Regions from separate parts of the Chryseobacterium sp. WX genome, predicted to be linked through region 4. Evidence: riboswitches for the same ligand, from Rfam matches in the RefSeq annotation. Region 4 holds a riboswitch; each other region holds the start of a gene.
What was found. Region 4 has a riboswitch for cobalamin ahead of metE (5-methyltetrahydropteroyltriglutamate--homocysteine S-methyltransferase). Riboswitches for the same ligand answer to the same signal wherever they lie in the genome.

Region 1 (8,165 bases), 1.7 Mb from region 4:
CCGGAGCAGCCTGAGTAACATTATTGGCCACCATCACTCTTTCGTTGGATTCAAAAATTCCGTTGGCATTAAGATCAATCCACGCCGTTACTGTTGTTGTGCCTGGAGTTCCCGTCCAGGTATTGGTTACTAAAAGCTTATTTCCTGTAGTTCCTATAAAAAACTTAACTCTACGGCTTAGGTCACTTCTGTAATCTATATAATTGGAAGGTCCGGAGTCACTTACCATTGGTGTGTTAACTCCTGTAGAATTTACGGTCACATTGGAAATATGCATCATCGTGGTATCTGTAGAAGCACTTGCACAATAATTAATGGTAGTGGTAAAAAATATAGGATCAGACCATAATCCCTGTGTTGTACACACTTTCACTACCTGTACTTCATACGTTGTACAAGGTTGCAAACCTGTAATTGTGAAAGAGTTTTGACCCGATACGGGTGTACCCGTCATCCAGAAAGTTGTTCCTGGTATTCTATATCTTATCATATTATCCGGACTATTAGGATCAGCAGTCCAGGTAACTGTTCCAGAAGTAAGTGTTATATTCGACATCTGAGCTCCTGTTGGAGCATTGGTATCACAGTACAATAAAGATTGAGGTTCTTCTTCTATTTTGTGGGTTGCCTGAAGGCTTGAAATTCCCAACATAAAAGAGAATACAAAAAGTAGTTTTTTGGTCATGTTTATCAGTTTTAAAATTTCCTTGAAAAATAGGGTATTTTTTCAAATATAGCTTATACTTTCTCCATATAGCATTGTATTTTTTAATATTTTTGACAATAAAGTGTAAAACACACAGAAACTCTATGCTTTAATATATGTTCAAAAGTATTTCTACTCTCTGGATTTTTTATAAAAAAATAATAATTCCCACCTTGATATTTTCTTTATTAGCTTCTTGTTTATCCTCTTTCAATATTGAGAACTTTGGATTGAGTTTTCTTTTAATATCTCTTGTTCTTCATTATTTTATATATGAACTCCGGTTTAAAAATGAATATTACTTTTATGCCAATTTAGGGTTTTCCAGAGGTTTCCTTTGGGGATTCACGGTAGCTGTCTGTGTGATTGTCAAAATAATAACAGGAATTTTATGAGCAAGCTTCATATTGACAGCATAACCAAGTCTTTTAAAGATAATAATATCCTTCGGGATATTTATTTAGGATGTGAAACCGGGCAGATTATTGGAATTCTGGGCAGAAATGGTGTTGGCAAATCAACATTATTAAAAATTATTTTTGGAACTGTCAGTAGTGATACCCAGTTTATAAGATACAATGACAAAGTTCTGAAAAGCATTTCTGATAGAAAAAACAGAATTGCTTACCTGCCACAGGATATTTTCTTACCGAAGTACAATACCATTAAAACCTTAATTCCTCTTTTTTGCAATAAAAAAAATACAGATCTGTTATTGACTTCAGATCTGATCCGTCCTTTTTTGTCGGAAAAACCTAAAGATCTTTCCAGAGGTGAGCAGAGAGTCATTGAAGCTTTAATGATAATTTATTCTGAAGCTGATTTTGTTTTACTGGACGAGCCCTTCCATAGCCTTTCTCCAAAAATTTCTGCAGCATTGAAAGCTGCAATCATTGAACAGTCTGCGTATAAGGGATTCATTATTTCTGATCATAATTATCAGGAAGTTCTTGATATTTCACACCAAATATTTCTTCTGCGTGAAGGCTATCTAAAACAAATACAAGATTTAAAAGAACTGCAGCGGTATAATTATCTTCCGAAAAGCATTTAATTTATATATTTGAGGGATCAAAAAATTTTCATGATGACTTTCATAAACAAAGCATTCTATTTATCCGCTTTCAGTATTTTATCTATTGCTTTTGTAAAAGGGCAGACTAAAGTTCCTTTTGGAGTTGTAAAAGCTGAAGAAGGATATGCCAACGTACGTGTACATAAAGACGATTACCGAAAAATTGTAGACAAGATCCGTATGCGTAAAGGAGATGTATTTGTTTATGTAAAACCTGCTCCCGGAGAAACAGAATGGATCTGGATCAAATATCCGGAGAAACAGGATGACGACAAACCTTTTGTACGGTATGAAACTCTGGATAAAGAAGGAATGGTAAATAAAGGGCGTATTGCTTATGTAGACCAGCTTCCTGCCTACACTCCATCTAAATCTAAAAACGGAAGATCTCTTATTTTTACTGACAATTCTGATCCTAAGATTCCTACTGCCCAAAGAAGCAAAGTGGTGATTGATATTTATCCTTCCAATGCAGGATACCGTAAAAAGGAAAAAGATGCAGAAGGAAAAATTCTTACCATTGATAAAGTAAAACCATGGGGAATTGGAAATGACCTTCCTGAAGGAATGACTGAAATCAAATCCATCAGAGTACAGCAACCCGGAAGAGGATCTGTTTTTGTAAGAGAAGCCATCAAAAATATGTTCCAGCCTACCATGGATTTTGAAAACGTTGGAGTAACCTCACTTGACAACGATAATATTTTTCTTTATATGATAAACGGTTCAGGGGAAAACAGATACACTACTCTCTGGACGATTAAGAAAGGAAGAGTAATCAGCCAGATTATTTACCATAATCCGGAATAAATTCATTATTTTTGCATTCGAAAAGTTTTTACGCTTATTCATCACAGAAATTGGTTCTGCATCACTGCAGATTAAAAGGGAACCGTGTGAAAATCACGGACTGTCGCGCAACTGTAAGTAACTGAAGTCTTTATCAAAGATCCACTGTGCGAGGCATGGGAAGGAGATAAATGATGTTACAAGTCAGGAGACCTGCCTTTTTCTTAAACATGTAACTTTCGCGATTTGAAGTTGTATTGATCTGATGGATTGTTTCAGGAATTCTATAAGTTCCTGTTATTATTCTGTTGTTTCCAATCATTTCCTATCGCTTTAATTAATAATGATATATGACTACAGAAGAAAGAATTGAAGCATCCGAAACCAGAATCTTTAAAGCGGTTTTCCCTAACACAACCAATCACTATGATACCCTTTTTGGAGGTACAGCGATGCAGCTGATGGATGAGGTAGCTTTTATCACCGCAACCCGTTTTGCCAGAAAAAGAGTGGTAACGGTAAGCAGTGACAAGATCGATTTTAAAAAACCTATTCCTGCCGGAACCATCGTTGAGCTGATCGGGAAAGTTTCATACGTGGGAAAAACCAGTATGAAAGTAAACGTTGAAATTTACACCGAGCAGATGTATTCCTATGAAAGAGAAAAAGCAATTATTGGTGATTTTACTTTTGTAGCGATTGACGAATTCAAGAAACCAATCCAAATACTATAAACAATAAAGTTTCGGGCGGCCAGAGGCCGCCCGAAACTTTTCCATTCAACACAACATAGTATATCTCAACCAAAGAATGATTGGACTTCATTTGTTTTTTTATTTACTTTTAGCATGGCAAAAAAATTATTTTTACATTGCTGTCACTAAAAACTATAGAAGAACCGATATTTCATGAAAAAGATTATTGTAATCATTACCCTTATCCTATCCATTACATTAAGAGCACAAAAAGACGTTAAAATTGAACTTTCAGAAAGTTACGAATTAGGAAATATTATTCTGGCCCTCACTGAATATGGCAGAACAGATCCTTATGACGTACAGAAAATCCCACCATATTATGATGAAATCATCACGTATTTTGAGCCTGTAAAAGATCATCCTTTACTAAAAAAAGTAAATTATTCAAGAAAAGATTGGAAAAAATTCTTAGGCTTCCGAACTGATTTCTATGCATTTTCTTTTGATGAAAAAGGCTTACTTAAAAGAGATTTTCCTTTCAATTCCTTTGGTCCTAAAGAAGTAGATGAAAATCTGGAGCTCATCAATGACTTTGTAAAGAAATCAAATTACAGAACCTTTTATAAAAATCATCAGTCGTTTTACAATACTTTAATTGCCAATTACAAAGAGTATTATTACATCAATGATACTTATACTTTTTTGGATAAAATAGCAAAAAGACCAGCCAATGAAACAGATAAGAAATACATTATTGCCATATCTCCTTTGGTAGGCGGACAGAATTGCCACAGGGATATCAATAGCTCCTTAACTGTAGACTTTCCAAATATCGGAGAAGATCTTATCCTTGGAAATTTAAAAGGTAATCTCGCAAGAAGGATTCTTGATAATCACACCGTATTTTCAGAAATCGATCATGGGTATGTAAATCCTATTTCAGATCAGTACTCAAAGGAAATAACGGAAAGCTTCAACCTTACGAATTGGGATAAAAAATCAGGATACCCGGGAATAAATTCATTCAATGAATATATGACATGGGCTGTTTACGATTTGTTCATCAACGAAAAATTTCCAGAAGAAAAAACAGACAGTCTTTCGGCGATTTATCATAAAGTGAATATCCGACGCGGTTTTATTGCTCAGAATTTATTCTCGGAGAAGCTTATAGAGCTTTATAAAAAGGAAAAGAATCTGGAAAAATTATATATTCCATTATTAAAGTGGACGAAGAAAACAGGAAACAAAATTTCCCAGCCTTCCGTTGTCAATTCCAATAATAAAGAATTTGAGAAAACTGATCTCAATAATATCGTGGTACAATTCACAGAGCCTATGAAAAAAACAAAGACTCTTCAGCTCAAATTATATGAATACATTGATGGAAAAGAAACCCGCAATACCATCATTATCGTTAAAAATCCGGTCTGGTCTAAAGACGGGAAAGAAGTGAAATTCAGCCTGGATACTTCTTATAAAAATTTTGTACTGGGATTTTATGTACATAACAGTATGGCTGGATTTTATTCAAAGAAGGGAATTTTATTAAATCCCGACAATTACTTATTACTAGCCTCTTAAAACATTTCAGATGATCTATAAAAAGACCCTGCCCAATAAGCGGGCAGGGTCTTCTTTTTTCAATTATTTCAGTACTTTTTCTGTTTCCAGACTTCTGTTCAGCAAAAGCTCAAAAGCCTCTCCCATTTCATCAGATGCTCTGCTGATTGCATTTTCAAGCATATTTCGAATTTGTCTTTCTGTCACTCCAGCTTCAGTCCAGCTTTTTCCGGAAGTATGAGAATTTAAGATAAACGGCATGATTCTGTCAATTCCACATGCAAAGATAGCATCCGGAGTTTTCTCATCTTCAAACTCAAGCCATAAATTAAAGAATTCTGTACGTAAAGGTTCATCCAGAATTCCAAAGATTTTCTGAGCAGAAGCTTTCTCTCTTTCGAACTTTCCTACCATTGCCTTTTCATCAAAAATAAAAGTGTCTCCGGCATCAATCTCCACAAGATCATGAATGGAAAGCATTCTTATCACTCTTAACAAATCAATATCTGCACGGTTTTTAGCATACGGATAAAGGATCTGAGCCAGAATAATAATCTGCCATGAGTGTTCCGCTGTATTCTCTCTCCGGGAATCGTCTGCATTATAATTTCTTCGCTGTACATTTTTAAGTGCATCTACTGCCAGAATAAAATCGATCTCTTTCTGAATTTTCATCTTACTTCTTATTTCTGTTATATTGATCAGACGGATATACCTTTGTTTTGGTAATCCATTTATTATTTATCTTTTCTTTAGTGGTCACTTTTACACTACCTTCAATGCTCATATCCTCTTCTTTTTCAAAGACTTTATCAAGTCCTTTATTCGGAATTACAACATATTCTGATGTAAAAATATCACAGCAGCCGGACTTTCCATAAGAAATTAGACGTTTACGCTTGGCATCAACATCAAAAATATCCAGACCGTTTGAACCCAGCTCTGTAAGTTCATCACTTTTTACAAACCCTAATCTTGTCTTGTTGAAGACATATACATCATAAGATGCCCCGCTATAATTTCCCATATTTCCGTTCCTTATGGCAACATCTTCCGTTCCATCGAAATTAAAATCATCTATAATTACGGCACGCTGATCTTTCAAAAGGGGGATCAATTTCCCCTGGATCGGTTTTTGACCTTGTTCTGTATATAAAACCAGATCCTCTGAAACAAAAGTCTGTACTTTGCTGTTTTTATGATCAAACAATTCCACCGTTCCCTTTCCTCCGCATCTGTCATCATAACAATTTTCTACATGGATGACAGCATCATAACTTTTTGATACATTTTTAACCTCAAACTGATATTGCCCGAAACATAAGGGACCTAATAAAAGAAATGCCGATAAGTGCCAGTACTTATTCAAAATATTCATGGTAATAGTAAATGATTTAGGTGTTTTTATTGCTAACAAAAATACGAATCATAATAGCGATCTCAAAATCCCGGTCTCATTATCTGTCAGAATTACCCTTTCAATAAAAGTGTATTCATAGATAAGAAGCTGTTTCCCGCTATCCGCTCATACTCCTCGCTCCTGCCTAAAGCCATAGCTGCTGTGGGGTAACCACTGCTATCGGGGCTATGACATGAGTAATCTGTAATGAGTAATGGGTAATAATTAATAAAAGATCATTTTTTCTATCAATTTTATTTAAAAATTAAAGATTTCTGAGCTATTTTCTGTTAAAATTCATTTTACGTAAAATTCAAGATAAAATTTATTTAATTGATTTTCAATATTTTAAATAATTTATTTTGAAAATTTCACTACTTTGTATTGCATAATACCATTTTATTTACATATCTTTGTAATGTAAAATTAGAATAGGCTCAACTAGCTAGGGGCATTTTTCTAAAAATATAACTAATTAACAAAACTTATCAAAGATGAATACCGAAAATACCAAAGCGCAAATGCGAAAAGGAATTCTGGAATTCTGTATTCTAAGTCTCATCAATAACCGTGAAATGTATGTTTCTGATCTTATTGACGAACTGAAAAAAGGAAAACTGGATGTAGTGGAAGGGACCCTCTACCCTCTTCTTACAAGACTTAAAAACGGAGAGTTTCTCTCTTACAGATGGGAAGAATCTACAGGAGGACCACCCAGAAAATATTATCAGATCACAGAAAAAGGAAAACTTTTCCTGGATGAACTACTCAATACATGGAATGAACTGACAGCCTCAGTAAACCAAATCACCCAACAAAATTAAAAAACAAAGCTATGAACAAGACACTCTCAATAGGACTCGCAGGTTTTTCTTTTACCATAGAAGAACACGCATATATAAAGCTCAGCGATTACCTGAATGCACTGAGAAGCTCTCTGGATGCTTCTGAGGCTGATGAAGTAATGCATGACATAGAAATAAGAATGGTGGAGATTTTCAAAGATTCTTTAGGAAAACGTGAAGTGATTAACGATACCGATGTAGAAAAGGTAATCGCACAAATCGGAAGCCCTGAAAAAATCGAAGAACAGGAAGAAGCTTATTTTTCTGAAAAAACATCTGCCAGAAAAGAATATTCCGGATCCAATTATACCGATAAAAAACAACTGTTCCGTGATCCGGAAAAACAAAAAGTAGCAGGGGTTTGTGCAGGTTTAGCTCAATATGTAGGAATGGATATTACTACCATGAGAGCAATCTGGCTGGGAATCTTCATACTAGGAATTTTTACAGCAGCCATTTCCTCTTCTTTAATAGGTCTTTTATATGTAATCCTTTGGATCGTACTTCCAAAAGCTGAAACAGCAGCAGATTTCCTGAAAATGCAGGGAAAGCCTATGAACTTCGACAATCTTAAGAATGAGTCTAATAAATTGGTACAATTTGCCAATGAATCTACTCAGAGGGTCGGAGAAATCTACAACGAAAACAAACCTTATATCAACAATGCAAGCAGCGGAGTTTGGAATGTGTTCAAGTATATTGTAGGAGGTTTCTTTGTACTAATGGCTGTAAGCAGCATTATCGGAGTATTTGTATTATTTGCCCTTTTCGCAATGGATACAGACTTCCCCGGAGCTAATGAAATCAGATTCTACATGGACGATCAGGGACTTGATAAAGTACTGGCTGCGATGATGGTGATCGGAAGTTTAATCCCGGCAATCCTTTTCAGCTTATTGAGCATCAAGATTTTCTCTCCGAAAACAAAACTGAGAAATATCGGATGGGTTGTAGGTGGTTTATTCCTTCTTTTGATCGGACTTGGAACTTACTTCGGAATCAGTATGGCTAAAAAAGACATGATCTATAGAGGAAGCAAGGAAGATGTAGAAAATGTTGCCATCAACACCACTTCAGATACAGTGTATGT
Region 2 (8,165 bases), 1.8 Mb from region 4:
ATACGTATCACTTAATAAACTTAAGTGTAAGAACTTTTGTGCTTTTTGTGGTAAAAAAACAATGCTGTTACAGCCATTCAAATTAATTTAACTTAAAAAATCAACAATGAAAATTTCTCAATTTTTATCACTATTCTTTATTGCCTTTACTGTATTCTCTTTTACAGCCTGCGAAAGCAGCAGGGATGATGAGAACCCACAGGATACTACGCCTGGAAAACTTCAGATCAAATTTGAAAACGGATTTAACAATGTGGGAGATATCGTTCTAAATCAGACGGTTCAGACTTCTGCTAACGGACAGAAACATAACTTTTCTGCTTTGAAATACGTCATCAGTAATATTGCATTGATAGACGAAAACGGAAACGAATTTAAATACAACGAAAATAATCCTGACAAAGGAGCTTTTATCGTAGATCAGGCAGATGCGGTAGCCGGAATTGTTTATCTTAATCTGGATGGCGTTCCGAAAAACAATTACAAAAAAATAAGATTTGGATTAGGTGTGAGTCAAAAAGCGTATTTGCTGGGACAGGACGGACAGGCTGAATTCTGGACAAAAGCCAAGCAGAAGGGAATGTCCTGGTCATGGGCTGCCGGTTATGTATTTGTAAAACTGGAAGGGAAATACGGTACAGATTCTCCTTCAAAAGAATTTATGAATCACACAGGAAATATGGGAAATACTGCAGCCAACAATACTCCTGATCTTTATCGCGAAATTACACTGAATCTTCCGACAACAGCAAGGGTAACGACAAAAATTCGTCCTTCTGTCCATATTCTGGCAGACCTGAACCAATTTTTGAGCGGAGATAGGACACTTACACTTACCACAGCCAATGATATGCTGATGGGTTCAAACCAGCACCTGGTAGATGTTACCAATAATCTTACAAAAATGTTTAAAGTAGACCACGTTCACAATGATTAATTTTTTTGTTAAAACGATACTGGTTCTGCTTGTATTTGTATTGAGTTGCATTTCATGTTCTGATGAGGTGATTCAGCCATTGGAAAAAGATGAAGCCTACAATCTGGAGTTTCCTTCTTATTTTCCGGAAATGACTTTTGATACATCCATTAATCCGATGACCAAAAATGGAGTGGAGCTGGGACGAAAATTATTCTATGAAGGCAGACTTTCAAGAAATAATACCATTTCATGCGGTTTCTGCCATATACAGGAAAATGCTTTTACCCATCACGGTCATACGGTAAGCCATGGGGTAGACGACAGAATCGGAATCAGGAATGCACCGCCCATCCAGAATATGGCTTTTTTGAAAAGATATATGTGGGACGGAGTGATTCACAATCTGAATGAGCAACCCATCAGCCCGATTACCGACGTCAATGAAATGGACAGCTCCATACCGGAAGCTATTTCGAAAATAAAAGATGATCAGAAGTATAAAAAACTGTTCAGAGAAGCTTATGGAGACGAAACCATTACCGGCGAAAGAATTTTAAAAGCATTATCACAGTTTATGGCTTCTTTAATTTCTGCAGATTCAAAATATGACCGGTTCAGACAGGGAAAAGAACAGTTGACTTCAATAGAATCCCAGGGAATGACATTATTCAATCAGAAATGTGCTTCCTGTCATAGCGGAGAGCTGTTTACGGATGAGAGTTTCAGAAATACCGGAATGTATTACAATACAGAATTCAAGGATGCAGGAAGATACAGAGTGAGCCTGAATCAGGTAGATTGGATGAAATTCCGTGTTCCGAGTCTGAGAAATGTAGAATATACCGCACCTTATATGCATGACGGAAGGTTTTATACATTAGATGCGGTTCTTAATTTCTATTCGGATCAGGTAGAAGATAATGTCAATCTTGATCCACAGCTTAAACAGAATGGTCACATAGGAATTGCCATGTACAGTCAGGAAAAACAATCCATCATTGCGTTCCTGAAAACATTATCAGATAAAAGTTTTATATCCAATCCAAAATTTGCAGAATAATTTATAAAAAACATGAAGAAGATTATATTGATAGTAAGTTTGATCGTGTTTAGTCAGTATCAGGCAAAAACCATCAGAGACAGTGCTTATGTTGGTCCCGAAACGCTTAACAGATTCGATTTTGATGATGATTGTGATGCGTGCGGCTGTGCAGCAGGAAATGGATCTTCCGGCTTTGAATCTTTGCTGAATCCACAGTTTATCGGAATCAAATACTTTGCACAACATTACAAAGCCAAGGAAAACTTATTTGTAAAAGACCTCACGCAGGATCAGTATTTCAATACCCTGCAGCTGTGGGGGAAGATTCCACTGACTAAAAAACTAAGTGTTTATGCAAGTCTGCCCTTCCATTTCCATGAAAAGAAAACGATGCAGGGAGATATTAAAATCAACGGTATAGGAGATCTGAATCTGATGGGAATTTACCAGCTGATGAGCTCTAAAGATAATTTCCATCATCTGAGCGGAGGTTTGGGAGTGAAAATTCCACTGGGGAAGTTTGATGAAAAAGGAGCATCCGGTGTCAACCCAAGCTTTCAGTTGGGAACCGGAAGCTGGGATTATCAGGCCGCTTTGAATTATAAGTTTCAGAAAAATAAAGTAGCCGTACTGGTTAATACAGATTACACCATTAAAACAGAGAACAGGAAAAATTACCGTTTTGGAAACCAATGGAACTATGCAGCAACAGGCTTTTATCAGGTTGCAGGAAATGAAAAGTCCATTTTTTCTATAAAAACAGGGGTTCAGGGTGAAGTCTACGCTCAGAACAAACAGTTTGATGAGGCACTGCCGAATACTGCTGGTAGCGCTTTGTACGGAAAACTGGGATTTGAAGCCTCTCACAAAAAGCTGAGCCTGGGAAGTGAACTTATGCTTCCCATGTACACGCATCTGGCGGGAGGAGATATTGAAGCTCAATCAAGATTCAGTGTTTTCCTGAATATTGGCATTTAAAGCGAAACCCTTATTGAAATCATGTTAAAGCTCCTTCGGGAGCTTTAATTGTTTATAAATCATGATTTTAGTTGGGGATTAGGAATAATTATTTATCTTTGCCGGAATTTGGTGAGCCGTAAAAAGCTCTTAAAAGGGAATCCGGTGAAAATCCGGGACAGACCCGCTGCTGTAAGCTCCGCACCAAAGTTTTTGAAGAATATATCCACTGTTTTTTAATGGGAAGGATTTCAAAAATGGAGTAAGTCAGAAGACCTGCCAGACAATAATCGTTTGACGCTTTCGTGGAATAAAGCTTAGGACATCAATGATTCTGTGCAGTGACAGCTGTGCTTTGTCGTTGTATTCTTATACCCCATTAGCGTCTTCATTACCCTAAATGAGCTAATGGCAGCAAAACTAATTACTTCTGCAATTCATAAAGCTGTTTTCACAATATTAGTGTTAACATCTCAACTTGTGTTTTCCCAAACTAATAAAAAAGACAGTCTTCAGGAAGAGACCATTAAAGGAATCAATCTTTATAAAAAGAATTTTAAAGAAATCCTTCCGGCACAAACGCTGCAGGGAGAACAGCTGGAAAGACTAAACAGTCATTCCGTTGCAGATGCACTGCGGTATTTTTCAGGCGTTCAGATTAAAGATTACGGAGGATTGGGTGGTTTGAAAACCATCAACATCCGAAGCATGGGAAGCCAGCATGTAGGGGTTTTTTATGATGGAATTCAATTAGGAAATGCTCAAAACGGACTGGTGGATCTGGGAAGGTACTCTTTGGATGATCTGGAAGAAATATCGTTGTATAACGGACAGAAAAGTGAAATTTTTCAGCCAGCAAAGGACTTTGGCTCTTCTGGGTCTATCTATTTACAGCCTAAAACACCCGTATTTAAAGGAAATAGAAAAACCAATTTGGTGATAAGAGCAAAAAGTGCATCTATTGATCTCTTTAATCCTTCATTCCGGTTGGAACAGAAAATTTCAGACAGGGTTTCTGCCAGTTTCAGTGGCGAATTTATGCAGAGTGACGGAATTTACAGATTCCGTTATGCCAAGAAATATCCTGATGGGCAACAAGCCTATGATACCATTGCAAAAAGACAGGACTCAGATATCAAAGCAAAACGTTTTGAAACTTCTCTCAACGGAACTTTAAATAACGGAAGCTGGAATATCCGTGGCTACGGTTATATTTCAAACCGCGGAATGCCGGCACCTATTGTTAACGGGCGCTTTGAAGGAAGAGGAGCGAGGCTTTCCGATGAGAATTATTTTGTACAGGCTAATCTGAGAAAAAAACTGTTCCCGAAATTTGAAACACAGCTTAAAGCAAAATTTGCTTACGATTACACCCATTTCATGGACACAGTTCGTTCGCAGTCTATTATTTATACCGATAATACCTACATCCAAAGGGAACTTTATCTTTCCTCTTCCAATATTTACTCAATCACTCCCAATTGGGATGTCAGCCTGAGTGGAGATTTTCAGTATAATAACCTGGATGCCACTCTGGATAATTTTTCTTATCCTACACGTTACACTACATTGGTAGCATTGGCAACAACCTATCAGTGGAACAGATTCAAAATTTTGGGAAGCCTTTTAGGAACCTTTACTTTTGAAGAAGTAAGAAAAAATAAAAGACCGGGAGATGCCAGAGAGTGGACACCTGCGGTGTTTATGAGCTATCAGCCGGAAAAAATTCCGGAGCTTACTCTAAGGGCTTTCTATAAAAGAATTTTCAGACTTCCGACCTTCAATGATTTGTATTATACCAATATCGGAAATACCTATCTGAAACCGGAATTCACCAATCAATATGATTTAGGATTTACTTATCAGAAGAATTATAACAACCGTTTCTTTAAAACATTTTATGCTAAAGTAGACGGTTACTACAATAAAGTACAGGATAAAATTGTGGCAGCTCCGAACGGAAGCATGTTCCGCTGGCTGATGATGAACCTTGGACTGGTTGAAATCATTGGTGCAGATGTGAATGTACAGACTGAAATGCAGCTTGGAAAAGTAACCCTCCGACCTTTGCTTTCCTACACCTATCAAAGCGCGAGAGATATAAGTGATCCGGAAGACACGTTTTATCGCAATCAGATTCCTTATGCCCCATGGCATAGTGGATCTTTCAGTCTTATGGCAGATTATAAAGACTGGAGTTTCAATTACAGTGCAATGTACGTAGGAGAAAGATATGACGTGAATCAGGATAACATTCAATACAATTATGTGCAGCCCTGGTATACGCACGATTTGTCTGTTCAGAAAAAATTCAACTGGGCGAATCATCAGTTTAAAATAAGCCTTGAGATGAATAATATTTTCAATCAATACTATGATGTTGTCCTCAATTATCCGATGCCCGGAAGAAACTTTAAACTTATTCTAAACTTCACCCTATGAGAAAACTAAACTTTTATTTTTTATTTCTTGTATTAGCTTTTCTTACTTCATGCCGTACAGATGAAATTATTGTCCGTCAGGAATTGGTAGAAGGGCTTCCTTCAGAAAATACAGCAATAAAAGGCTTCTATATGCTCAATGAAGGGAACATGGGGAGTAATAAATGTACCCTTGATTTTTTTGATTACACCAAAGGAACCTATTACCGGAATATCTACGCAGAAATCAATCCCAATGTCGTAAAAGAGTTGGGGGATGTTGGAAATGATATCAAAGTTTATGGAAGCAAGCTCTATATCGTTGTCAATGTTTCCAATAAAATTGAAGTTCTTGATGCCAAAACGGCCAAACGTATTACCTCTATTCCATTACAAAACTGCCGATACCTTGCTTTCAAAAACGGAAAAGCTTATGCCAGCAGCTACGCCGGACCTGTAGCGATTAACCCGAAAGCACCGAAGGGGAAAGTAGTGGAAATTGATACGGCTTCTCTTTCCATCCAGCGTGAGGTAGTGGTAGGATATCAGCCGGAAGAAATGGAAATTGTGGGTAATCAGTTGTTTGTGGCCAACTCCGGAGGATATAAAGCTCCCGATTATGACAATACTGTTTCGGTAATTGATCTGAATACTTTTACCGAACTCAAAAAAATAAATGTTGCCATCAATCTTCATCACATTAAAAAAGATAATTACGGTGATCTCTATGTAACCTCAAGAGGAGATTATTATAATGTTCCTTCCAGTCTTTATCTCATAGATGCAGCCACGGGAACGGTCAAGAAAGATTTCCATCTCTCCGTGAGTGAAATGACAATCGTAAATGATAAACTCTATTTCTATGGAAATGAATTCAATTACAACACCCACAGCTATAAAAAGACATTTGGAATCATTGATGTAAAAACAGAACAGATCATTGCCAACAGAATTTTTGACAAAGAATATGAAGATGCCATTAAAACCCCTTACGGCATTGCCGTAAATCCCATCACAGAAGATATCTACATGACAGATGCCAGAAATTATGTATCCATGGGATTTTTGTATTGCTTTGATAAAAACGGACACTTTAAATGGAAAACGGAAGGGGGAAATATCCCTGCCCACTTCGCTTTTTTATACAAATAACCAAACTTTAAAAAATGAACAGAAATAGCTTTACTTATTTGAAAATCGGATTTCTATCCTGCTTCCTTGTAGGAGTGATAGCCTGTAAACATGATGATGAAAATGAATTTACATTTAATGGACTTGATGATTCCTATACCATTGAACGTTTAAAGGTTTTGAGTATTCCTACCAATGCTTCAGGATCGGTTACATGGAGTATTAATGACTCTATTATCTCTCAGAATTCAGAACTTGAATTCATCAGTCCTACTGCAGATGCTTATCCTTTGACTTTGAAGATTAACAATAAAGGAAACGAGCAGGTTTTTCATTCTAAAATAATCGTTACCAAAGAAAAAACACCTTACAGTAAATATATTTCTAAAGTATTGGAGTTCCGTCCTGCCGTAGGGCAGTTCATGAACGAAATTCCGGAATATCTACCAGGAAATACTACCGCGAATATGCTTCAGAAAGCCAACGAATCGTTGGTAGGAGGTAATTCCACCATGATCAGTCTTGGTGGCTATGGCGGATATGTAGTGTTTGGTTTTGATCATACGATTCCCAATCTGAATGGACGTGATTTTAAAGTACTGGGAAATGCATTCTTTGGAAATGATGCTGCGGATCAACGTTCAGGATCTTGTGAACCGGGAATTATTATGGTGGCCTACGACAGAAATAAAAATGGGAAGCCTGATAATGATGAATGGTACGAAATTGCTGGCAGTGAATATTTCAAAAATGCTACAGTGAAAGACTACAGCATAACCTATCATAAACCTAACGAAAATAAAATACCTGTACCCGGAACTGAATTCTGGCAGACCGACGTGGAATATATAAAATGGAGTGACAATCTGGGGAATCAGGGCTTTAAAACAAAAAATACGTTCCATGCGCAAAGCTATTATCCTTTATGGTTTACCGAAAGTTCTTACGGGTTTTCTGGAACAAGACTGGCAAATAATTTCTACGATCAGAACGGGGACGGATCCTATTGGGTAGGAAAATCATATGAGTTCGGATATGCAGACAATGCTCCGAATAATGATGAAGCCTCCAATATCGATATTTCCTGGGCGGTAGACAGAAGTGGGAAATACGTGAAACTTCCGGGAGTAGACTTTATGAAAATATATACGGGAGTTAATCAGGAAGCAGGATGGCTGGGAGAAGTTTCTACAGAAGTGGCAGGAGCTTACGATTTACATTTCAAATAATAATACAATCTATTTAAATTAATAAAAAATGAAAAAGTTTTATCTTTTTATGATGCTTTTTCTGTTCGCATGCGTATCGAATGCACAGATAAAAGTTCAGGGTGTACCCAGAAATGATATTTCAGGGATCAGCAAGCTTAATACCACTACCATTAGTTTTTCTGATATTCAGTATTGGGTAGGATCAGGAACCAATCAGGCTGCTTTTGTAGTACAGTGGAATGACAGTAAGAATCCTGATGCCATGGTCTGGGGATTCAAATGGAACGGGAATGCTACTGGAGAAGATATGCTGAAAGCTATTGCTAAAGCAGATCATAGATTATACACTTTGTTGTATCAGGGAACACAGTTTGGATCAGCAGTTGGAGGAATTGGATTTGATCTGAACGGTCAGGGAACTAATGCACTGATCAAAAGCGGAAATACCACTTATCCTTTATATCCGGTAAATGGTTTTGTGAATA
Region 3 (8,165 bases), 1.8 Mb from region 4:
ACGGAAGCATCGGAATTCGTCTTGTAAAAAATGATTTCTGTAAAAAACTGATAACAAAGCTGAACAGACCTCTGGTATCTACCTCTGCCAACTTCAGTGGTGAAAAAAGTCCGTTAAAATTCTCTGATATTTCTGAGGAGATGATCAGCCTTGTAGATTATGCAGTGGAAGAAGACAGAGAAAAAGTTTCAAAATACTCAGGTTCTTCGGTGATCAAAATATGGAATGACAACAGAATAAAAGTTCTTAGAGAATAAGAATTCTGAACTTTTATGTTTACTTTTTAGAGTCTTGTCAGTTCATATCGGCAGGATTTCTTTTTTTTAATTCTATCTTTGCAAACTCAACTCATAAACTATTTGCTATGAATCATCACGAATTTGCTCAAATGTGGATCAATGCGTGGAATTCTCATGATCTAGAGGATATACTTTCTCATTATTCGGATGATATTGAGATCACCACTCCTATGATCGCTCTGGCTACTGAAGGTAAAGAAAGTTCTTTAAAAGGAAAAGAATCTGTCCGTGAATACTGGAAAAAGGCATTGGATAAGTTTCCGGACCTTCATTTTGATCTGAAACATTCCACAGCGGGAGTAGATTCTGTAGCATTATTTTATAAGTCGATTATGGATAAACATGCTGTTGAAGTTATGTTTTTTAATGAAGAGGGAAAAATTAGTAGAATGTATGCTCATTATGACTAATGGATAACATACGTAGAAATTGTCACTATTATTAACGATGAAAATTAATCTTAATCAAAATAAGAATTTAAAACTATTTAAAATCATTTCTGAAGCAGCAGAAAGGAATAACCAGTCTGTATACATAGTGGGCGGTTATGTACGAGACCTTCTGATGAACAGAAAAGCTTCTACAGATATAGACTTTGTAACGGAACAAAGCGGTATTGAGCTTGCTCAGAATGTAGCTCAGGATATAGATCCTAAATTAAAGGTTTCTGTATTCAAAACGTATGGAACCGCGATGATCAAGTACAAAGAACTTGAACTTGAATTTGTGGGAGCAAGAAAGGAAAGCTATACAGAAAACAGCCGAAAGCCGGAAGTGGAGGGCGGAAGCCTGGAAGATGACCAGAAAAGAAGAGATTTTACCATCAATGCGATGGCTATTTCTTTAAATAAAGAAAACTTCGGAGAACTGATTGATCCGTTCAATGGAATCGAAGATCTTGAAAAAGGAATTTTAAGAACACCGTTAGAACCTGCTCAAACTTATTCTGATGACCCATTAAGAATGATGAGGGCAGTACGTTTTGCTTCAACTTTAAATTTTAAAATTGAGGAAAACTCTTTGAAAGCGATCCAGCAGGAAGCAGAAAGAATCAAGATCGTTTCTATGGAAAGAATCATGGTAGAGTTCAACAAAATAATGTTGTCTGAAAAACCGTCTATCGGATTAAGACTAATGGAACAAACCGGTCTTATGAAGCTGATTATTCCAGAGCTGATCGAACTGAAAGGAGTGGAAGAAGTGGAAGGACAAACTCACAAAGATAATTTTTATCATACGCTGGAAGTAGTGGATAATATTTCGGTGAATACCGATAATCTTTGGCTTCGCTGGTCTGCCCTTCTTCATGACATTGGAAAAGCTCCAACAAAAAAGTTTGTAGAAGGAACAGGATGGACATTTCACGGACATGAATTTTTGGGCTCAAAAATGGTAAAAACACTTTTTCAAAGATTAAAACTGCCTTTGGGAAGTGACATGAAATATGTTCAGAAGATGGTGAAACTTTCGTCAAGACCTATCGCGCTGATCACGGATGATGCTTCAGATTCTGCATTGAGAAGACTTTTATTTGATGCCGGAGAAAATCTTGAAGATCTTTTCACGCTTTGCAAGGCAGACATTACCACTAAAAACTCTAAAAAGCAAGAAAAATTCAAAAGAAACTTTGAATATGTAGCCGTAAAGATCAAAGAAGTAGAGGAAAAAGATCAGGTAAGAAACTTTCAACCTCCTATTACCGGTGAAGAGATTATGGAAATGTTTCACCTTAAGCCAGGCCGTGAAATCGGAATTCTAAAAGAGAAGGTGAAAGAGGCTATTCTTGAGGGTGAAATTCCTAATGAAAAAGAAGAAGCAACAAAATTTGTGATTGCTGAGGCTGAAAAACTGGGGTTAACCCTATAATTCAACTGATATAAAATATAAAACCTGCGGGATGTTCCATCCCGCAGGTTTTTTTGTTTCCCTAGGAAAACAAAGCCGGCCGGTTTCTTCGAAACCGGCCGGAAAAAAACACAAATGATGAAAAAATAAAAAATTATTTCTTTATATGTTATCACACATTATGGATTCAGGTATGTTCCACTAGCACCGATACCTCCTGTTTTAAAAGAACTGATCTGAGCACCTGTAACTGCTGAATATACTACCATTTCACTATCCTGTGTGAACTGCTTAACGTCTGATGCAAAAATCCTTCCATCAATAACATTAAATCCATACAGTGTAAAGTAAGGACCGCCATCTGCAGCTGTTAATAATGGAGTTGCAGGAATTGCAGGTATAGCCAAACTCGTTGTATATACTTTATTGGCAGAACTGAAGTAGATTTTATCGTTATCAATCTGAAGGTTCGTAGCATTAGGAATTCCTGTCAAAGTAATTACCGGTGTAAGCGCTCCGGTACTTGAAATTTTATAGATATAAGAATCTGTAGCTGTTGAAGAAATTGTATAAACATTAGATTTGTATGATACTGTATTTCCAATCTGACCATTTGGAACGGTAATTTCAGTTTTAGCATCGTTAGAAGTATTGATATAAGTAATCTTATTTCCGTACCCTGATGAAGCATTCTGTACAAAAACATTTCCTCCTGCCTCTACTGTTTTATCAGAAACTTCAGTCATATTGATTTTACTTACAAATGAATAGTCAGAAGCCTTATATTTCGTTATACTTTGAGTATGTGCAGTAAAGTTGGTATTAGCAACATAGATGAAGTTGTTAGCAAAAGTAATTCCTCTTGGGTTATCAAGCTGATCTGTAATTACTCCTAACTTTTTGAATGTATAACGGTCTACTACTACAATTTTATTAGAGTTATTCAAAACAAGATAAGCTTTGTTTTCGTTAAGACCAATCGTCTGAAGAACATCACCAAGAATCTCTTTGTTGTTGTTATAACCATATACATCGTCTTGCTTCAGGCTTAAATTTCTTGTCACAAATGTTACCTTAGCTCCCTGACTGTTATAGTTTCCTTCATTAGAGATAAAATATCCGTTCTGATAAGTGATTGGAGAAACTTCAATCTCGTCAGAACTACTTGAACATGAAGAAATGTTAAACAATAACACTACTGCAAATAATACAGTTAAAAGTTTAGTTATTTTCATATTTACTCAATTTTAATTTTTAAAAATTTATTGCTGCATACACACTATAATTTCTTTTGGGTAAAGGATAGAAAGAAACCGTTTTGTAGTATGTATTGGTTAGATTATTCACTTTGAACCCTAAGGTATATTTTTTGGCTAAAGTTGCAGAGATTCCCATATTTAAAAGAAAATAAGGATCTATGGCATCTGACCTTTTTTCGTCACTTGTAGTATACGTAACGCCATTCAGCTGCCCCTGTGCGAAAAGTTTAAAGAAACCATATTCGTAATCTATATTGGCATTTCCTCTGTGCATAGGAACGTAAGGTCTCTGCATTTTCGTTTCTTTATCAATAGACTTTGCATAATAGTATCCTGCATTGGCCCGGATTTTATGATTACCCCATTGTTTGCTAAAGGACAACTGGGATTCTAATCCATAGGATTCAACTTTATTGACATTGAATGCCTGCCAGTATCCTTTAGCCGTTGGAAGCCATGCAATAAGATCTGTGATGTTCATATAGTATGGAGACAAAGTAAGTCTGAAATCTCCTGCTTTAAACACATTCGTCATATCGAACTGGGTAGAGGTTTCCGGTCTCAGGTCTTTATTTCCTCCCGGTTCATAGTAAATATCATTAAAGGATGGAAATCTGAAGTTTTTTGATACATTAAGGCTTACATCATACCATTTTGCTGCACTCCATTTTCCGGAGAACGAATACATCAACGGTGACTTCACATCTTCCACGAAATCTTTCTTGAATCCACCCTCAAAACGCAGATCTTTTGTTGCAAAATATCTTAACAATCCTGAAACAGAACCAATATTTCTACTGACGCTGGATATTCCGTTTTGATATCCTTCTCCTTTATTAACCTGAAACTCTCCTATGATATTAAAATTCCACTTTGAATTCAGGAAATAATTAAAGTCATTTTTAAAGATATAATTTTTCCCGGTTCCACTACTTGATTTAGGCTGATTTAACGAACCCAAAAATTGAAAATTCTCTTCCGTATAAGCTGCTTTAAGGGAATTACTGAACTTTGTTTTGTTCCAGTCCCAGGAAAGAAGGCTTCTTACACTTTGAGTTTTATATTTCGTTTTTGTTCCCGTTTCTTCATATACAGGAAAGCGTTGTGAAGAATCAAAAAACTGGCTCTGCCACGAAATTTTATGATCGTTTGTGATTTTATAGGATGTTCCTACATTGAACGTTGTATTGTAATAACTTCCGTTTCTGTTGATATAGTTCAGGTCACTTACCTTATAATCATTTTCACTTACAGAATAATTTCCAGAAGCCTTAAAACTGAACTTATCATTGCTGTAAGAACCTTTTATAAAGTTATTATAGGTATTAAAAGAAGCCACTTCAGAAAATAAAGAACCATGGAAGCCTTTATTAAAATCCAGGGTATTATTCAGGTGAATACTTCCCCCGATGGCACCACTTCCATATACTACACTTCCACCACCAGCTTTTATACCAATCTGATCATAGCCGAACAAAGCAATATTATTAATATCTCCCTGTCCCAGAAAATTAGAATTAATATTAATTCCATTCCACACAAAAGCAGTCTGCTGAGCGGTAGTTCCCCTGAAAGAAGGTGAAGAAACGGCACCACGGCCATTTTCTTTGATAAAAACCTGTGACTGAAATCTCAGAAGTTCAGAAAGATTACTGGAGTTTTTCTCAGCATCTTCTGCCGAAATTATTTTTACGGGATGAAAAAGTTTCACCCTATTCATCTGATTGTCGAAGACATAAACAGTATCGATGGCTTTCTCTTGTGCAAAAAGAAAACAGCCATAAGATGAAAAAAGCAGTACTAAAGATCTTTTTATATCCATACTTTTTTACTTTTCCTCCGAAAGCAATATGTTTTTTAATTATAATTCCGGCAGGTCTCCTGACTTTCGCATTCTGCACCTTCCCGTTATTAAACAGTGGTTTTTTGCAGAAACTTGAGTTGCGATTTACAGTTGCGGGGACAGTCCGGGAGTTACACCCGATTCCCTTTTCATTCCAAAATACTGGAAACCAAAATTTTTGCAAAGATAGTTTTTTATATGTATTCACCAAAAACCAGACTTTTCTATACACAACATGCTATCCTTTTGCTATATACACAAAAAAGAACGGCCGCTTTCAATATTGAAAACAGCCATTCATCCCACTACTTTACTATTTATATATGTTATTTTTTAATGAATTTATAAGTCTCTTGTTTTCCTCCCTTCATAGAGTATTGCAAAATATAATCTCCTTTTGACAGGGATGAAACATCAATCTGCCCTTCTACCGAATCAAATGATTTTACCTTTTGTCCCACCATATTATAAATTTCGGCTTTCTCTATTTTTCCTGTTCCTTTAAAACATAGAATATCAGTCACAGGATTAGGATAGACACCCATATTATTTTTCTCTTTCACTGCATCATTCACCGATAAAAATTGAGAAGTATCCAGATAAAAAGCGATCATCTGCCCTGAAGCATTCGTCCCTGATCCGGCAATTTTCTTTCCGTCCTGTGAAATGGCCAAAGGAAGCCCCATGGTTACTCCATTCGTTGCAATTCCCAAAGAGGCTGCATAATCATTCAGATTGATCCTTCCGGTAGCAGAAGTCCAGATAAAACCTTCCCCTGACATAGGAGGTGCTCCAAATGCTCTATAATATCCAATTACTTTTTTCCCATCAGCAGAAATCCCGGTGGCACCTCCTTTGAAGCTGAAAGAAGCATTAGGATGCGTTATATAAGTAAGTCCGCTCACAGCATTCCAGACATAGGGATTAGGATTTGCTGAGCCTATGATTGTATTTCCATCTGCAGAAATTCCTCCTGCTTCCCCTACATTATTTCCATTATTATCAGTAATAAAAGTTTCTACTCCATCCTGCCATTTAGCCCCACTTCTTGTTCCGGTTGGCTCATCCTGCCAACCTACAATTACTGTTCCTGCCGCATTGATTGCGTTTGCTCTGGAGCTGCGTCCTGCAACGATACTTCCCAGATCTACCATTCCGTTTACTTCATCCCATTTCACAGCATGTGCGTTTGCAGCAGTAAGAAAACCTAAACCTACAATCGTGCTTCCATTGGTAGTCATCCCCCAGGTTGAACTTACGCTACCGTCCCATCCTGTAGGAACAAGCCCGCCTCTGTTTACCCAGGTCGAAGTAGCTACATCATAGGTTGATATTTCATTAAATCCCGTTGCTGCATTTGTTATAGAGGACGAAATTTTGGTTCCGTCATTCGAAACAACAGTTCTACCCGCTGCCGGATAACCGTTTGATATAGAACCTATCTGTACAAGTCCTCCTGCTGCATTCCATTTATATATTCCTCCTGCGCTTGTATGCATGCTTACCACTCCATTGTCAGAGACTGCCCCTACATTATAATTTCCCAAACCTATTACAGTAAGCTGAGCTTCTGCAAAACCAAATTTCAGAAAAAGACAAGCTGTCAACATTTTCATTGATACTTTGTAAAAATTTTTCATATTTTATTATATTTAGCGTTTCGAATTGGTAAAAACAATATTAATACAATATTCACCTTACCAAAAGAAATTGGCTTTCATAATTCGTGAATTTTAAAAGAACTTATTTTTTATAAAACTGATAAACAAACAGATACAAAACAATATTTTGAATATGGATTTTACCAGAACTATTCAAAAAAACACAAAAAGCAAATTAACAAGACAAAAATTATTTCAAACTTTACTGTTTATTTTTATTTTCTGCTCCCTTACCACCAAAGGACAGTCCGGTCCGGACTTCAATATGTTAGCAGATAAAGCATTTCTGAAATTATATCAGAATCCTGACGAATGCATAAGTTATACCCAGGGAATTCTTGTGAGTGATCAAAACGCGGAACACAAAATTGTACTTCAAAATATTATTTCACAAGCTTTTGCCATGAAGGGGGAATATGTACAATCTGTCAATATTTTCGCTCAAAAAGAAGAGCCTGATCAGAAAAACGATCTTTCTTATTGTATGCAGGTCTTCAGTGATTATAACCTTGCCGATCAGTATCAGAATCTGGGTTTGTACAATCAATCGAAAAGAATTATTTCTCATCTTTTGTCTGATCAGAAGCTTCTTAAAAGCAATAGTCCGGCATTAAGAATTACCACTTCAAAATTATATCAACTTCAGGCATTGAACTCGGGAATCAACAGAAACTATCCTGAAGCCTTAAAAATTCTAGATCAGAGTAATCAATACCTTGGCGATTATAATGAAGAGAATAGAATTTTAACAATTGAAAACAGAATTTTCAGATCTTCCTATCTGCTGAAACTAAATAAACTACCTGAATATAAAACCCTTATAGACAGTATTATTACAGATCTTGAACATCAGAAAAACCAACCTTTTCTTTTAGCTCTGGCCTATGAAAACCTCTCCCAATATTATTTTCTGAGACAAGATTATGCAACAGCTATTGAAAAACTGGAAGCAGGTCTTCAATTGATTGAAAATCTTCCTTTTAATAATTTAAAAATTAAAATCTACGAATCACTTTCCCGTAATTACTACGCACTACATAATGATGCAAAATACCATCAGTACAATAAACTTTACAATGATGTAAAAACAAAAACAGATTCCAGCTCAAAAGAAGGAATACGATACCTTGTGAAGCTTGTGGAAACCAATCAAAATAAAAATATTGAATTTCAGAAACATCTTCTTATAAGATCTTTCTGGTTTCTAATCCTGATTTTATCTTTGATCATCCTGGTTTTGCTTACTTATTTTTTACTC
Region 4 (8,165 bases):
GATGATGAAGTAGAGGTAGAGTCAAGAGGCTGGGTTTTTCAGACGGCTAATAATGAAGTAAAAATTGTAGGAATTGGCTATTTAAAAGATATTACTACCATTAATGAGGAAAACAGTATTACGTTATCCTTGGAAAACGGATGGCATACTTTGAAAATACGGGGAGGAAGTCAAAATGGCGAAAGACTATTTGAGTTGCACATGGAAAAACAGGATGCATACCCGGCTTTCAGCGGAGACGTGACTACCGAGTATTACTATGGTTAAAAAACTAGTGAAAAAATATTGAACCGTAAATATTTCATCCCTGAGTTTAAATATCTGATGTTGAGATCTTAATATTCAAATTTTATTTGGCTAAGGACATTGCTGTCTCTTTAAAACATCAGAAATACGATTTTTATTGTAAAAATATTTTGTCAGTAATAAAAAACTTTCTATATTTGCACCACTGAAAACAACGGTACTACCGGAGTTAAAGGAGAGTTGGCAGAGTGGTCGATTGCGGCAGTCTTGAAAACTGTTGACTGTAACAGGTCCGGGGGTTCGAATCCCTCACTCTCCGCAAAGAAAACCTTGAATCAATTGATTTAAGGTTTTTTATTTTTAGAGTATATCTTAGATTGAAATCAGTATAAATAAGAATACATTATATAGTTTAAATAAAAAGCCCTGCAATTCAAAATCACAGGGTTTATTGTTGAGAATAGGGTCTTCTTTAACTTAAAATCTCACATGGTGCTATACAGATCACCCACGGACATCTTTTGATTCCCGGAGGTGGACAGCATGCTTCAGAACAGCTTACCGCTCCGCCATTAATACTCTTTAATTGGTCTCTTGAAATTTTTTTAGAATTTTTCATAGTCAAGTAATTGTGTTAAACGTAAATTAAGGCTGGTTTCCTCCACCACATCCGTCGTAAGGCATACATTGCCACTTACCACCGATTAAACATAGCTGTCCACCTCTGCAATCAATTCCACCCTTAATTGTTTTCAATTCCTGTCTTTCGATTTTCTTTAAATTTTTCATAATAATTTTTAAGTTTAGTTCTATTCGAAATTAATCAAATTTTATCAACTATTGTAGAATTATTGTAAAAATATTTATTTTTTAATTGTTTACTTGTAGGATGTTTTGTAATTATTTTATGGAATTAAGTAAAATTGGTTTATGGGATAAGCCTTGAAATCTGTACTTAAAGAGTTGATTTCATTTCAGTAAAATCTTGCCCTGTGGCAAGTCCGTTTTCAGATTGACTTGGTAATTTTGATTAAAAGTTTAATCCACCAAATCTGATAATATTATGAAAAATTTATTCAAATTCTCTGCATTATTAATCCTAACTGTTTTTCTGACAGCATCCAAGGTATACGGACAAAAAGTAAAACCTTCTGAAAGCGGCTATGCGCCTGCCAACGGAATCAAAGTGTATTATGAAGTTTATGGTAAAGGAAAGCCTGTTGTACTGTTACATGGAGCCTTTATGACGATTGACCTGAATTGGGGCGAGCTGATCCCGGAATTGTCTAAAAACAGAAAAGTAATTGCACTTGAATTACAGGGCCATGGGCATACCCCGTTTTCAGAAAGGAAATTATCACACACTACTTTAGCCAGTGATGTTACAAAGGTGATGGACTATCTGAAAATTGATAAAGCAGATGTTGTAGGCTACAGTTTTGGTGGGGAAGTGGCTTATCAATTAGCGATACAGAGTCCGGAAAGACTGAACAAACTGGTTATTATTTCGTCAACATATAAAACTAATGGCTGGCTGCCCGAAGTCAATAAAGCATTGGAAGGAATGAAACCAGACCTCTTTACAAACAGTCCTATGCATACTGCCTATAATGCTGTAGCACCAGATAAAACAAAATGGACTCCATTTCTGCAGCAGATGATAGCTTCTGCGGGACAACCTTTTGATCTTGGCGATAATAACATTTCTAAAATTCGGGTACCGGTTTTAATCATAGCTGGTGATAATGATGGATTGGACAAAACAGAACTTTCAAAAACCTATAAATTATTGGGAGGTGATGTCTTTGCGGACATGGGAGAAATGCCCAAATCGCAATTGGCTATTGCTCCGGGACAAACCCATGTGAGTCTGATGATGCAGACAGCAATGATTCTGAACTATCTGAATAATTTTTTAAAATAGTTTGAGTATGAATCCAAAATTTGAAGCAGGAATTAATATCGCTATAAAAATTCCCAAAAGTAAATATGAAAAAACAGTTGCCTTCTACAGAGAAATTCTAAAATTAGAAGTGGAGGAAAAACCCATTAATAATCCTACTGTTTCCAGAACTCACGAAGTAAAATTCGGGAATAATATTATTTGGCTGGATTGTGTCGACAATTATACCCATTCCGAAACCTGGTTACAACTCACGGTCCCTGATGTAGAAACAGCAACAGAATACTTGCTGTCAAATGGTGTGGAAACCTGTGACGAGATTGAAGAACTTCCTGACAACATGCACTGGATTACTGATCCTGCTGGGACGGTGTTCAATTTGCAGCAAAAGAAGTAAAATCGGGAATTTTACAGATAAGGTTTCACCATAGAATTATATCACACAAATTGTGTAATTTTAATACCTTTAATCATCAAATTATTAAAATTTTAAAATATTCTCATGCAGACGAAACCATTCAATTTCATTGTAACCCTCTTTTTTCTGGTATTAAGTGTGACTGCATTTTCACAAAAAACAGCCGCTTTGAATTCTTTATTGGACAAAAATTCAGAATTTATCTTCCCACAGACACCCGATAAAATATCAAAAGCACTGAATGTAAAAACTGTTTTTTATGAAGATGCCAACGAAGAAAAATATGCAAAATGGCCAATGAAAACAGGGCTGGAACTTTATTGTGGTCTTGGAAAAGATAATGCTGTCAATGAGATGTTTTTCGCAGCTTCAGACAATAAATCTTTAGTGGTGGAAGGACTTCCTTTTGGCCTTGTGCTGAATAAAAGTACCTTACAGGATAGTAAAACCAGGTTCACTAAATACAATGCTAAAACGCAAAAATTAGGAGCTGCCAGTGAATTTCCAGGTGGATCAAAACTTGTTTTTAAAAAAGGAAAACATTATGCAACATTGTTTTTTGACAATAAAAACCTGTTGAAATCATTAGGTTTAACACCAACACTTGTTGATCCGGCAGCCAATTAATTACTGGAAAATTAGAATAATAACAACATCCGTCATTATCGACGGATTTTTTTATATCTGAAGCAGATTAACGTAAAGCGAAAGCTATATCGTCAGCCCATGGTTATTCTTTACCTCAGCCATCACAAACGTACTGTGGGTACTCCCTATGGAATCCACAGATCCAAGCTTATTGAATACAAAATCCTGATAATGCTTCATATCCCGTACCTGAACTTTCAGAAGGAAATCAAAATCCCCGGAAATATTGTAACATTCGGCAACTTCTTCGATTTCTAAAATCTCTTTTACAAAATCATAGCCTACAGACCTGTCATGAATTTTGAGTTTGATCTGGCAGAAAACCGTAAATCCACGGTTCAGTTTTTCAGCATCAAGAACCGCTGCATATCTTTTAACAAAACCATCCTGTTCCAGTCTTTTTACCCTTTCAAAAACAGGGGAGGTAGAAAGGTTTACTTCTTTTGCAAGTTCCTTAACGGTCAGTTTAGCATTTTTCTGGAGCAGCCTGAGCAGCTGTAAATCCTTATCATCGAGTTGTTCCACAGAATATTATTCTTTTAAATGATTAAAACAGTCAAATGTACAGAATTTTATGCTTTTATTTTTGTTTTTAAAAGTTTAATTTGCTTAATTATTTGATAATAATTGTATTTTTATTCTGTATTGCTAATTTTACACAAAATTAAAAACTTTTACTGATGACCATAGTTAAAGGTAAAAGTACAGTTCTTTACAGATACTTCATCAAACAGAAAAGGTTTTACTTAACGTAGATTAATAGGGAATCGTGTGCAAATCACGAGCTGTCGCGCAACTGTAAGTAACACACCAAAGGTTTCTGTCCTTGCAGATCCACTGCCAAAAGCGGGAAGGATGACGGAAACTGTTACAAGTCAGGAGACCTGCCTTTACTGAATTGACAATGCTTTCGCGGTCTGAAGCTTTGGGGTCATACAGATGATATATCGGATTCGGGTATTTTCTTTTGTAAAGGAAATTACGCTGTCTGCTATGTCATGACTTTCCTGAAACTTCTTCCGATAAAACATTACGAAGCCTTTTAAAGAACTTTCCCAATAAGTTTAATTAAAAAGTTTAAAAAAATGCAAACTCACATCCTTGGCTATCCGCGTATTGGTAGCAAAAGAGAACTCAAAAAAGCCTGCGAACAGTATTGGTCAGGTAAAATCCTTTTGGAAGAACTTCTGAATACCGGAAGAACTATCTGTAACCAAAACTGGAATATCCAGAAAGAAGCAGGGATAGACCTTATCCCGTGTAATGATTTTTCATACTATGATCAGGTATTGGATATGAGCCTTGTAGTAGGAGCCATTCCAACACGTTACCATGAAGTGGTGCTTAAAAAGAACAATACTGAATTGGATCTTTATTTTGCAATGGCAAGAGGATATCAGAAAGATGGATTGGATATCACTGCCATGGAAATGACCAAGTGGTTCGATACCAACTATCACTATATCGTTCCGGAATTTTATAAAAATCAACAGTTTAAACTGAGCTCAGATAAGATTTTCAATGAATTTGCCGGAGCAAAACAAGCGGGAATCAATGCAAAACCGGTGATTATCGGACTGGTTTCTTATCTGTTATTAGGAAAAGAAAAAGAAGAAGGCTTCGATAAATTGGATCTGGCTGGAAATCTTCTTCCAGTCTATACAGAGATTTTAACCAAACTTCAGGATCAGGGTGCGGAATGGATTCAGTTTGATGAACCTTTTCTGGCGTTGGATTTAACAGAAAAAGCCAAAGAAACGTATCTTTCTGTGTATGCCGAAATCAGAAAACGTTTTCCGAAACTGAAATTTATCGTTGCCACTTATTTTGACGGATTAAAAGATAATGCATCAATTGCTGTTTCCCTTCCGGTGAATACATTGCATATTGATCTGGTGAGAAATCCTGAACAGTTAGATGATATTCTGAATGTTATTCCGGAAAGCTTAAGCCTTTCATTAGGAGTAACCGACGGTAGAAATATCTGGAAAAATGATTACGAAAAATCATTGTCTTTCATCAGAAAAGCTGTTGAGAAATTAGGATCTGAAAGAATTCTGATTGCACCATCATGTTCATTGCTTCATTCACCTTGTGACCTTGATTTTGAAACCAGTCTTAATCCTGAAATTAAAAAATGGCTGGCTTTTGCAAAACAAAAAGTAAAGGAAGTCGTGACGCTTAAACAACTGGCATCCGGAACGGAAAATGAACAGGTTCTTGAAGCATTTGAAGAAAATAAAAAAGCCATTGAAAGCAGAAGAACTTCTTCTCTTATCCATAATGATCAGGTAAAACAGAGAGTAAATTCAGTTACTGAAAAAGATGCTCAGAGAATAAATACTTTCAAAATCCGTAAAGAAGAACAGCAGGAAGTATTGCAGCTACCTTTATTTCCAACCACTACAATCGGATCATTCCCGCAAACCACAGAAGTAAGAAGCTGGAGAGCAAAATTTAAAAAAGGAGAGCTTACTGCAGAACAATATGATACCTTATTGAAACAGGAAACGCAGAGAACAATCCGCTGGCAGGAAGACATCGGAATTGATGTATTGGTTCATGGAGAATTTGAGCGAAACGACATGGTGGAATATTTCGGGGAACAGTTGGAAGGATTTGTATTCACTAAAAACGGTTGGGTACAAAGCTACGGAAGCCGTTGTGTGAAACCTCCTGTCATCTTCGGTGATGTTTCCCGCCCGACTCCGATGACGGTGTATTGGTCTGAATATGCACAATCCCAGACTGAAAAATGGGTGAAAGGTATGTTGACAGGTCCGGTTACGATTTTACAGTGGTCTTTTGTACGTGATGATCAGCCTCGTTCAGAAACTTGTAAGCAGATTGCTTTGGCAATCCGTGATGAGGTAGTGGACCTGGAAAAAGCAGGGATCAGAATTATTCAGATTGATGAACCTGCCATCAGAGAAGGACTACCATTAAGAAAAACAGACTGGCAGAATTATCTGAAATGGGCAGTGGAAGCTTTCAGAATTTCAGCAAGCGGAGTGGAAGATGCTACCCAAATTCACACTCACATGTGTTATTCTGAGTTCAATGATATTATTGAAAACATTGCCGATATGGATGCAGATGTCATTACCATAGAATGTTCACGTTCTCAGATGGAACTGCTGAATGCTTTCGCCGATTTCAAATATCCGAATGAAATTGGTCCTGGAGTATACGATATTCACTCACCAAGAGTTCCTTCAAAAGAAGAAATGATTGAATTGCTGAGAAAGGCTCAGAATGTCATTCCTGCCAACCAACTTTGGGTAAACCCTGATTGCGGACTGAAGACAAGACATTGGGAAGAAACTGAAAAAGCTTTAATCGCAATGGTTGCCGCTGCTAAAGAAGCTTCAATAGAATATGCACTTTAAAAAACTTTAGAAATAATTAGATTCAATTATTCAGATCGTGCCATGATATTCATGGCACGATTTATTATGGTAATCCGGTGAAATGTTGATGAAGTAAAGTTTTACTATTGTGTTTTATAATAAACATGTGTTTCTGAACTATTTTGCCTGTAAAGCACTTGGCGGATAACCAAACTGTTTTTTAAACGCAAACGAGAAATGGGATAGATTTTCAAACCCAAGATCCAGATAAATATCAGAAACTGATCTTCCTTTTTGGGTAAGCAGAAAATGGGCTTCCTTTAATCTCCGAAGCTGCAGCCACTGTCTTGGCGGAATTCCGAATATCTTTTGAAAATCCCTTTTAAATGCAGAGAGACTTCTCCCTGTTAAATAAGCAAAACGCTCTACATTGACATTGAAATGAAAGTTTTTATTCATAAAAGATTCAATATCTATTTTATAGGGTTCGGAAAAATCAAACAAAATATCCTTAAGGCCGGGATCGTAATTCAACAGTAAGAGGAGAGCTTCTTTTTGTTTAAGCTTCAGTATTTCTTCAGAAGCAGGAAGATCTTCATACGGTAATAATGAGTACATAAAAGAATGTAATGCCTTTTGCTCCGGTTTTATATAGGCCTGGACATTGTCCTTTTTTTCTGCCTGATATCCATACTCACGGCTGAAGTCATGAAGCATGGTATCGTCAAAATAGATGGATATGGTTCTGATTTCCCCGTTTTTGGGTGGATATTTTGCGAATTTCAATAAACTGTTTTTCCTTGCAGAATAGAGTTCTCCTTCTTTAAATATCGTTTTTGTGATGCCATCATTAAGTTCCATTTCCCCGGAGAGCACCAGGCCGAGGCTGTGAATTCGTGCAAATTGTTCTCCTTCCCTGAATTCTGAAAAATGACAGGAGTAATTGATGGGAAAAGGAATATTATTTTCGCTCATAGCTCAGAAAGTTATTTCTTGATCAATTCTTATTCAAACTTACAAAACTTTTCAGGATCATAGAATCTCCACAGCAAAGCAATCCTGAGAATATTTTTGCTGTGAAGAAGATCATATTAAGCCAGAATCGTTTTGGGTTCCAGGTAAGCTTCCAATCCGAATACACCAAACTCACGTCCGATACCGCTTTGTTTGAAACCTCCGAAAGGCGCATAAGGATCGTGGGCAAACCCATTAATGCAGATTCTTCCGGCATCAATCTGTGCGGCTACACGTTCTGCATGTTCTTGGTTGGCAGAACTGATATAAGCTGCAAGACCATATGTAGTATCATTGGCAATAGCAATGGCTTCCTCTTCATTGGCATAAGGAATAATAGACAGTACAGGTCCGAAAATTTCCTCTTGCGCAATACGCATATCATTACGGACATTGGTAAAGATGGTCGCTTTCACGAAATTACCACTTTCAAGACCTTCCGGTTTGCCTTCACCACCTGCAAGCAGAACAGCACCTTCTTCCTGTCCCAGACGGATATAACTTTGTACTCTTTCAAATTGTTTTACACTCACCATAGGTCCTACAAGAGTGTCTTCTTCGTCAGGATTTCCTACTTTTACTTGTC

Region 1: linked by a shared signal. The riboswitch ahead of PZ898_RS08645 (acyl-CoA thioesterase) and the one ahead of metE (5-methyltetrahydropteroyltriglutamate--homocysteine S-methyltransferase) in region 4 are both predicted to bind cobalamin.
Region 2: linked by a shared signal. The riboswitch ahead of PZ898_RS17070 (TonB-dependent receptor) and the one ahead of metE (5-methyltetrahydropteroyltriglutamate--homocysteine S-methyltransferase) in region 4 are both predicted to bind cobalamin.
Region 3: linked by a shared signal. The riboswitch ahead of PZ898_RS09325 (TonB-dependent receptor) and the one ahead of metE (5-methyltetrahydropteroyltriglutamate--homocysteine S-methyltransferase) in region 4 are both predicted to bind cobalamin.

The regions. Positions count from the first base shown of each region.
Region 1 covers NZ_CP120710.1:1,916,466-1,924,630, forward strand. The annotation lists gene PZ898_RS08630 (GEVED domain-containing protein) at 1-685, opposite strand, end outside; gene PZ898_RS08635 (ATP-binding cassette domain-containing protein) at 1,098-1,760, shown strand; gene PZ898_RS08640 (hypothetical protein) at 1,791-2,591, shown strand; cobalamin riboswitch at 2,626-2,806, shown strand; gene PZ898_RS08645 (acyl-CoA thioesterase) at 2,921-3,304, shown strand; gene PZ898_RS08650 (DUF4932 domain-containing protein) at 3,479-4,852, shown strand; gene PZ898_RS08655 (HD domain-containing protein) at 4,916-5,506, opposite strand; gene PZ898_RS08660 (hypothetical protein) at 5,508-6,209, opposite strand; gene PZ898_RS08665 (PadR family transcriptional regulator) at 6,725-7,054, shown strand; gene PZ898_RS08670 (PspC domain-containing protein) at 7,066-8,165, shown strand, end outside.
Region 2 covers NZ_CP120710.1:3,792,116-3,800,280, forward strand. The annotation lists gene PZ898_RS17055 (MbnP family protein) at 107-937, shown strand; gene PZ898_RS17060 (cytochrome c peroxidase) at 930-1,979, shown strand; gene PZ898_RS17065 (transporter) at 1,992-2,939, shown strand; cobalamin riboswitch at 3,032-3,217, shown strand; gene PZ898_RS17070 (TonB-dependent receptor) at 3,327-5,360, shown strand; gene PZ898_RS17075 (DUF5074 domain-containing protein) at 5,357-6,490, shown strand; gene PZ898_RS17080 (hypothetical protein) at 6,505-7,698, shown strand; gene PZ898_RS17085 (DUF5074 domain-containing protein) at 7,727-8,165, shown strand, end outside.
Region 3 covers NZ_CP120710.1:2,071,698-2,079,862, forward strand. The annotation lists gene PZ898_RS09305 (L-threonylcarbamoyladenylate synthase) at 1-257, shown strand, start outside; gene PZ898_RS09310 (nuclear transport factor 2 family protein) at 365-709, shown strand; gene PZ898_RS09315 (HD domain-containing protein) at 747-2,165, shown strand; gene PZ898_RS09320 (DUF5074 domain-containing protein) at 2,324-3,379, opposite strand; gene PZ898_RS09325 (TonB-dependent receptor) at 3,399-5,225, opposite strand; cobalamin riboswitch at 5,257-5,435, opposite strand; gene PZ898_RS09330 (T9SS type A sorting domain-containing protein) at 5,573-6,886, opposite strand; gene PZ898_RS09335 (AraC family transcriptional regulator) at 7,041-8,165, shown strand, end outside.
Region 4 covers NZ_CP120710.1:253,610-261,774, forward strand. The annotation lists gene PZ898_RS01125 (hypothetical protein) at 1-267, shown strand, start outside; tRNA gene PZ898_RS01130 (tRNA-Ser) at 481-565, shown strand; gene PZ898_RS01135 (hypothetical protein) at 719-865, opposite strand; gene PZ898_RS01140 (hypothetical protein) at 892-1,035, opposite strand; gene PZ898_RS01145 (alpha/beta hydrolase) at 1,310-2,170, shown strand; gene PZ898_RS01150 (VOC family protein) at 2,178-2,546, shown strand; gene PZ898_RS01155 (hypothetical protein) at 2,652-3,194, shown strand; gene PZ898_RS01160 (Lrp/AsnC family transcriptional regulator) at 3,279-3,740, opposite strand; cobalamin riboswitch at 3,936-4,122, shown strand; gene metE (5-methyltetrahydropteroyltriglutamate--homocysteine S-methyltransferase) at 4,301-6,604, shown strand; gene PZ898_RS01170 (AraC family transcriptional regulator) at 6,743-7,540, opposite strand; gene PZ898_RS01175 (aldehyde dehydrogenase family protein) at 7,657-8,165, opposite strand, start outside.